3 regions of the Pseudomonas sp. Os17 genome follow, and region 1 is predicted to be linked to each of the others. Evidence: riboswitches for the same ligand, from Rfam matches in the RefSeq annotation. Region 1 holds a riboswitch; each other region holds the start of a gene.

The links. A riboswitch is a leader RNA that binds a small molecule or an ion and turns the genes downstream of it on or off. The one in region 1 is predicted to bind cobalamin.
Region 2: it holds a riboswitch for cobalamin, as region 1 does, so the genes downstream of both, POS17_RS10980 (TonB-dependent receptor plug domain-containing protein) here and POS17_RS18755 (CbtB domain-containing protein) in region 1, are expected to answer to the same signal.
Region 3: it holds a riboswitch for cobalamin, as region 1 does, so the genes downstream of both, cobO (cob(I)yrinic acid a,c-diamide adenosyltransferase) here and POS17_RS18755 (CbtB domain-containing protein) in region 1, are expected to answer to the same signal.

Annotation. Positions count from the first base shown of each region.
Region 1 covers NZ_AP014627.1:4,272,347-4,274,602, forward strand. Annotated here, with positions in the region: gene cobW (cobalamin biosynthesis protein CobW) at 1-448, opposite strand, end outside; cobalamin riboswitch at 547-758, opposite strand; cobalamin riboswitch at 832-1,063, shown strand; gene POS17_RS18755 (CbtB domain-containing protein) at 1,161-1,349, shown strand; gene POS17_RS18760 (CbtA family protein) at 1,361-2,062, shown strand; gene POS17_RS18765 (cobalamin biosynthesis protein) at 2,059-2,256, shown strand, end outside.
Region 2 covers NZ_AP014627.1:2,435,050-2,437,305, forward strand. Annotated here, with positions in the region: gene POS17_RS10980 (TonB-dependent receptor plug domain-containing protein) at 1-1,344, opposite strand, end outside; cobalamin riboswitch at 1,443-1,645, opposite strand; gene POS17_RS10985 (arginine N-succinyltransferase) at 1,700-2,256, opposite strand, start outside.
Region 3 covers NZ_AP014627.1:5,078,272-5,080,527, forward strand. Annotated here, with positions in the region: gene POS17_RS22175 (cobyrinate a,c-diamide synthase) at 1-193, opposite strand, end outside; gene cobO (cob(I)yrinic acid a,c-diamide adenosyltransferase) at 204-815, opposite strand; cobalamin riboswitch at 896-1,128, opposite strand; gene POS17_RS22185 (hypothetical protein) at 1,296-1,877, shown strand; gene POS17_RS22190 (PQQ-dependent sugar dehydrogenase) at 1,948-2,256, shown strand, end outside.

The DNA of each region.
Region 1 (2,256 bases):
ACGCGGCGAAGGTGCCGGCGGCCACGGCCGGGCTGTCGACCACGGTGATCACCGCGTCGACGGTGCAGGCGCTGCGGATTTCCGGCCACTGGAAGGCCTGGACCAGGGGCTTGGGCAGGGCCAGGCCGGAGGTTTCGATGAGGATGTGGTCCAGGTCGCCACGGCGCGCCACCAGTTCGCGCATCACCGGGAAGAACTCTTCCTGCACGGTGCAGCACAGGCAGCCGTTGGCCAGCTCGTAGACCCGGCCGCTGGCCTCTTCTTCAGTGCACCCGATGGCGCATTGCTTGAGGATTTCACCGTCGATGCCCAGCTCGCCGAACTCGTTGACGATCACCGCGATGCGCCGGCCCTGGGCGTTGTCCAGCATGTGCCGCAGCAAGGTGGTCTTACCCGAGCCAAGGAAGCCGGTGACGATGGTGACGGGAAGTTTGGCCAGTGTTTTCATCGGATGCCCCTTGGCAAAGGTGGCGGGCATACGGGACGAGAGCCACAGCGCAGAGGCGCGCGGAGATTTCGCCACCGGATCACCCCGCCCGGTTGTAGTGAGAATCTGGGATCGAGGCAGGTCTCCTGGCTGAGGGCTTGCCAGTCGTCGGACCGGCGGTTGCTGCGCCTTCCCGCCGGCGTTCTGGACGCGCAGGCAGTGGCCTTGCAGAAACGAAACCCTTCACAGTTGCGGGGGCAGCCGCGGCATCGACCGCGTTCCCTTCTTAGCTTCGACCGCTGGCCGAAGAACCTCGAACGCGCAAGGCTACGCAGAGCGCGGGGGACGGTCAATCGGCAATGCAGCGCCTCGCGCAATTGACGGCATCACCCCGCCCATGATTTGCTACGCGCCTTGTTACGGGTGCCCTTCACAGGGTGAAACGGGAAACCGGTGAATCACGTGCTTAACTAAAAAGCCGTGACCAGTCCGGTGCTGCCCCCGCAACGGTAAGCGAGCGAAGTGTCAGATCCACTGTGCCATGGCATGGGAAGGTGACACTTGCCGGCACGGTACGACATCAGTCGCCCCCTGCCCCTCGCGAGCCCGGAGACCGGCCCGCAACACACACATAACAAACCCGCGGTGGGCGGGCGCTGTTGCAAACCCTGCGTGCTCCTCACGCGGGGTTTTCCTGCGCTCCTCCCCCGCCGACACTCCAAAGGGAAGCGCCATGTCGATCATCAGCAGCACCAGCCATTCCGCCAGCAGCACCTCCACCCTGAGCCAGCGCCTGGTGGCCGCCATCGGCGCGTCGCTGCTGGGCGCCTGCCTGGTGTATTTCGCCGGTTTCTCCCATATCGAAGCGGTGCACAACGCCGCCCACGACACCCGTCACAGCGCCGCCTTCCCTTGCCACTGAGACCTGCCGACATGATCAAGCGTATTGCGCAAACCGCAGGGTTCACCGGGCTGCTGGCGGCCCTGCTGCTGACCCTGCTGCAAAGCTTGTGGGTCGCTCCGCTGATCCTGCAGGCGGAAACCTATGAACAGGCCCCGGCCGCCCAAACTCATGAACACGCCGCCGGCGCCATGGCCGCGCACAGCCACGATGCCGAGGCCTGGGAGCCGGAAGACGGCTGGCAGCGCACCCTGTCCACCACCGGCGGCAACCTGGTAGTGGCGGTCGGCTTCGCCCTGATGCTGGCCGGGCTCTACACCCTGCGCGCGCCCAACCGTGCCTCGCAAGGCCTGCTCTGGGGTCTGGCCGGGTATACGACCTTCTGCCTGGCCCCCACTCTGGGCCTGCCTCCGGAATTGCCGGGAACCGCAGCCGCCGACCTGGTGCAGCGCCAGGTGTGGTGGATCGGCGCTGCCGCTTCTACTGCCGTGGGCCTTGCCCTGATCGCGTTCGCCGGCCACTGGCTGCTGAAACTGCTGGGCGTGGCGATTATCGCCGTGCCCCACGTGATCGGCGCGCCCCAACCTGAAGTGCACTCGATGCTGGCGCCAGAAGCCCTGGAAGCACAGTTCAAGATTGCCTCGCAGCTGACCAATGCCGCCTTCTGGCTGGCCCTGGGCCTGATCAGCGCCTGGCTGTTCCGGCGCAAGAACGCGGACCTGTACCCGGCATGATCGAAAGGCGCGCGGCGCCGGCCCTGGTGGTCGGCCTGGGGTGCCAGAAGGGCTGCCCGGTGACCACGCTGCGCGCCCTGCTTGAGCAGGTGCTGCAAGCCCACGGCCTGGAGAGCGGGCAACTCCTGGCCCTGGCCAGCATCGACTTGAAGCGCAGCGAGCCCGGCCTGCTGCAACTGGCGGATCAACTGGCC
Region 2 (2,256 bases), 1.8 Mb from region 1:
CAGCTTGAAGGCACTGCCGAACTGGCCGCGCAGTTGCCAGTGGGGTGAGAGGTCATACAGCGAGGTGAGCATGCCCACCGTGGCGCTTTCGCCGCCGCTGATCTTCTCGTGCCGCACGCCGATGCTCGGGTGCCAGTCGGGCAGGGCTGCCACGACCGGGCGCAACTGGGCGTAGAGGGCGTTGGCCTGGGCGCTGTTGTCGTCGATCTTGAGCACGTCGTCCTGGCCCTTGAACCACTGGTTGTCGCTGCCGAACACCAGCACATGGCCGCCGTCCAGTTCGGCCTTGCCCTCGGCCTGCAGACCCCAGTCGGTGAAGCCCCAGTAGTCGTTGTGGTTGATCACCTGGGTGGCGCCGCTGGTGGTGCTGTTGATGCGGGTGTAGCGGGTGTCCCAGTCGTTGACGTGGCCTTTGACGAAGTAGCTGAAGCGCTGGTCCAGGCGCTGCTCGAAGGTCGCGGTGGCGATCTGCTGGATGCGGTCGTTGGTGGTCTTCTTGTTGTTCAGCGGGCGGGCGAAATCCAGGTTGGCGTCGCTGTACTGGTAGAACAGCTCCAGCCGCGAGTCGTCGGCAAAGCCCTGGATCGCCTTGGCGCCGAAGGTGGTCACTTCATAGCCGCGTTTCTTGTCCCGGGTGCTGGGGCTGTAGGCGCTGTTGCGAAATGGCTGGTAGCCGTCGGAGACGTTGTGGCTGACATAGGCCAAGAGGCCCAGGTCGCCCAGGCCGTTGCTGACGATGCGTTCGGCGCGGGCATCGCCGCTTCTGCCCATGAAGCTGTCCAGGCCCAGGTTGACCTCGCCGGAGACGTCGCGGGTCTGCGGGCTGCGGGTGACGATGTTGATCACCCCGGACACCGCCTGGGTGCCGAACAGCAGGCTCTGGCCGCCCTTGAGCACCTCGATGCGCTCGATGGCGTTGGCCGGCAGGGTGTCCAAGTACAGGCCGCCGTACAGGCGGTTGTTCAGGCGCACGCCGTCCAGCAGGATCAGGGTGTCGTCGTTGCGCCCCCCCAGCAGGGAATAGGTGCCGTAGTCGAACGGGCCATTCTTGGGCGCCACGTATAGCCCGGGCACGTACATCTGCAGGACCCGGGTGATGTCGCTGCTGGGGCCGGCGCGTTCGATCTGCTGGCGATCGATGATCTCCAGCTTGCTGCCGTAGCGGGCCATTTCAGCCACGGCGGTGGACTCCACCGAAGGGGCAGAAATCGACTGCGGCTCCAGTGTCAGCGGCGTGTCGTCCGCCAGCAGCAGGGGGCTGAACAGGCAGCCGAGCAAGGCGCCGCATGGCGTGCGGCGACGCGTGGCCAAGGGGCGCACGCGGAAGGTGTCAGGTGTTGTCATTTTTGGTCTTCTCGAAAGTGTCTTCGGGAAGCACGCAGGAGAAGGTATCGGCCACGGGCACGCGACCTTACCGGCCCATGCCCGCCCACCGCAGGATTGCCAAACACAGGTTTCAGGCCGGTCTCCGGGCTGACGAGTGTGGCGGCATTCGCCTTCCCATACCTTGGGTACAGTGGCGTGTTGAATGCAGCACTCGCTTACCGTTGCGGGGGCAGCACCGGACTAGCCCTGAAGGGGCGCACCGGTTTCCCGTTTCACCTCATGCACGGCGGCATGAGGCACCTGAAACTGGACGGCATGTTACGCAGCAAAGCGGCGAGCTCCAAGCGGCAAGCTGCAAGATAAAAGCTGCGATCTAGAAGCTGTTGCTTGGAGCTTGCCGCTTGGAGCTTGCAGCTTGCACCGCCCTGACGGTGTCGCCGGGCTGCAATTGCAGGCGCTTGGCGGTCAGGCGGTCCACCAGCAGGCAACCGGACACCAGACGCCCGGGAGCGGCGGTGATGCGGCAGTTCTCCAGGCGCCGGTTGTGGATCAGCCACATCGGCGCCTGCGCGTCCGGAGTGCCCACCAGCAGGGGCAGGGTCTGGCTTTCACGCACGCTGCGGATCTTCGTCACCTCGGCCTCGATCAGCGGCCCGCCGTCGAAGATGTCGATGCAGCCCTGATGGTTGAAGCCTTCGTCCCGCAGGATGCTCACCGCCTGTTCGGTGCTGTGGTGGGCCTGGCCGATGGCGGCCTGGGCGTCGGGGCTGAGCAGGCAGGTGTACAGCGGCTGGCGCGGCATGAGTTCGGAGATGAAGGACTTGCCGCCCTGGCTGGACAGGCGATTGGCCTGCTGGAAGTCCATCTTGAAGAAGTGCCGCCCCAGGCTGTCCCAGAACGGCGAACGGCCCTGGCTGTCGAGCTGGCCCC
Region 3 (2,256 bases), 810 kb from region 1:
GCTGGTACACCGGAGCGCCGCTGGCGCGTTCGAGAATCATCGGGTCGAGAAAGTCCGGACCGCATTTGAACACCCGTACCTTGCGCCCCTGATTGCGGTGCAGGCGAGCCAGGGCGGCGGTCACGGTGGTCTTGCCCTGGCCGGAAGCCGGTGCGGCAATCAATACCGCCGGGCAATGACGAACATCGGTCATGAAGTCACACTCACAGCTCAACACCTTTCTGCGCCTTGATGCCGGCCTGGAAGGCATGCTTGACCATGCCCATTTCGGTGACGGTATCCGCCAGTTCGATCAGCTCCGGCTTGGCCCCGCGACCGGTCACCACCACATGCTGCATGGGCGGACGGGCCTGCAGGTCGCTGAGCACCTGGTCCAGATCCAGGTAACCGTGCTTGAGGGCGATGTTCAGCTCGTCGAGTACAACAAGACCAATCTCCGGGTCGCTCAGCAGTTCTCTGGATACCGCCCAGGCCGCTTCGGCCGCGGCGATATCGCGCTGGCGATCCTGGGTTTCCCAGGTAAAGCCCTCGCCCATCACATGAAAGCGCACCTGCTCCGGAAAACGCCGGAAGAACAGCTCTTCGCCGGTGCTGTTACGACCCTTGATGAACTGCACCACGCCGCACTGCATGCCGTGGCCCATGGACCGCGCCAACATGCCGAAAGCCGAACTGCTCTTGCCCTTGCCATTGCCGGTCAGCACCAGCAACAGGCCACATTCGTTGGGCGAGTTGGCGATGCGCTCATCGATCACGGCTTTCTTGCGCAACATGCGCGCCACATGGCGCTCGTCACGATCGGGGGATTCACTCATGGGGCAGCTCTCCGTTGGGGCTGGGGAACGGCGGGCAGGAAAAGGAATAGACGGCGCAAGCCTGGCATCGCCCACCGTGATGCCGTTGGATGGATCAGGCCGGTCTCCGGGCTCATGAGGGGCATTGCTGCCTGACTGCGCGCCTTCCCATGTCGTGGACACAGTGGCATCTGGCGCAGCCTTGACTCATCTACCGTTGCGGGGGCAGCGCCGGAATCGTCGCCATGTCCATCGCTGGAACAGGCCCTGACCGGCTTCCCTGTTTCACTCTGTCGACCAGCGGCCACAGAGCACCTGAAACAAGTCGCGAAGGTTAGAGGGTTGGGGGTGGAGCGTCAATTAAAGCCAGGCGTCGCTTGGCACACAAAACTGCACCGCATCAACAAACTGGCGCCAATCTTGTGCCACACTCAGCGAGTTGATATCAAATAGCCATAACTCAACCCACCCACCGCCAGACAACAATAAGGACGGACCCCGATGCAAGGCATGATCATCAGCAATCCAAAGCTGGAATTCCTGCGCCCGATGCTGGAACGCTGGTTTGATTGCATTGACCGCTACAACGCTGTTCGTGGCGACAGCGAAACCCCTTACTGGTTCGACGAGCAGGCCAACCTGGGATTGCTTTCCGCCGCCGCCTGGATGGCGGAGATGGTCAGCCTCGAACACAGCCCCAGCAAAAAGCAGCAGGAAGAAGGCGCCCGCAACGCACGCACCGATCTGTACCTGGCCACCCGGGAAGAACGCGCCTACATTCAGGCCACCCAGCGCTGGCCCCAGGTCAACGGCCTGCACCTGACCCAGGCCTTGCTCGACATTGCCGGTGACGCGAGAAAGATCAGCTACCCCGGCGACCTGCGGCTCGGCTGCCTGTTTGTCAGCCCGCAGAAGGCTCAGCACAGCGCCACCCCGGAAGAACTCCAGGACATGCTCGACGAACTGCAAAAGGAACACTGCTGCGCGGTGGCCTGGTACTTTCCCTACGCCTATCGCAAGCTGCACAACGAGGCCGGCCTCTACCATCCCGGGGTCGCCGCACTGTTCAAGGAAGCCCGCTGATCAGGCGGAACCATACGCCGGCTATGCTCCTCTATGACTAGGACGTCCGTGCATTCATAGGGAAATCAGCATGCTCAAGTCTCGACACGCTTTGCTTATCGCGATCGCCGCCGGCCTTACGGCCTGTGGCGAAACCTCCAGCCTGCAAGTTTCCGACGGCACCGGCCCAACCCCCAAGCTGCCGGAGCCCAACCCGACGCTGATCCCCACGGTGAACATCGCCCCGGCGATTGGCTGGCCCAAGGGCAGCAAGCCATTGGCGGCAGCCGGCACCCAGGTCAATGCCTTCGCCGAAGGCCTCGATCATCCACGCTGGCTCTATGTCCTGCCCAACGGCGACGTACTGGTGGCGGAAACCAATGCACCGCCCAAACCCGAT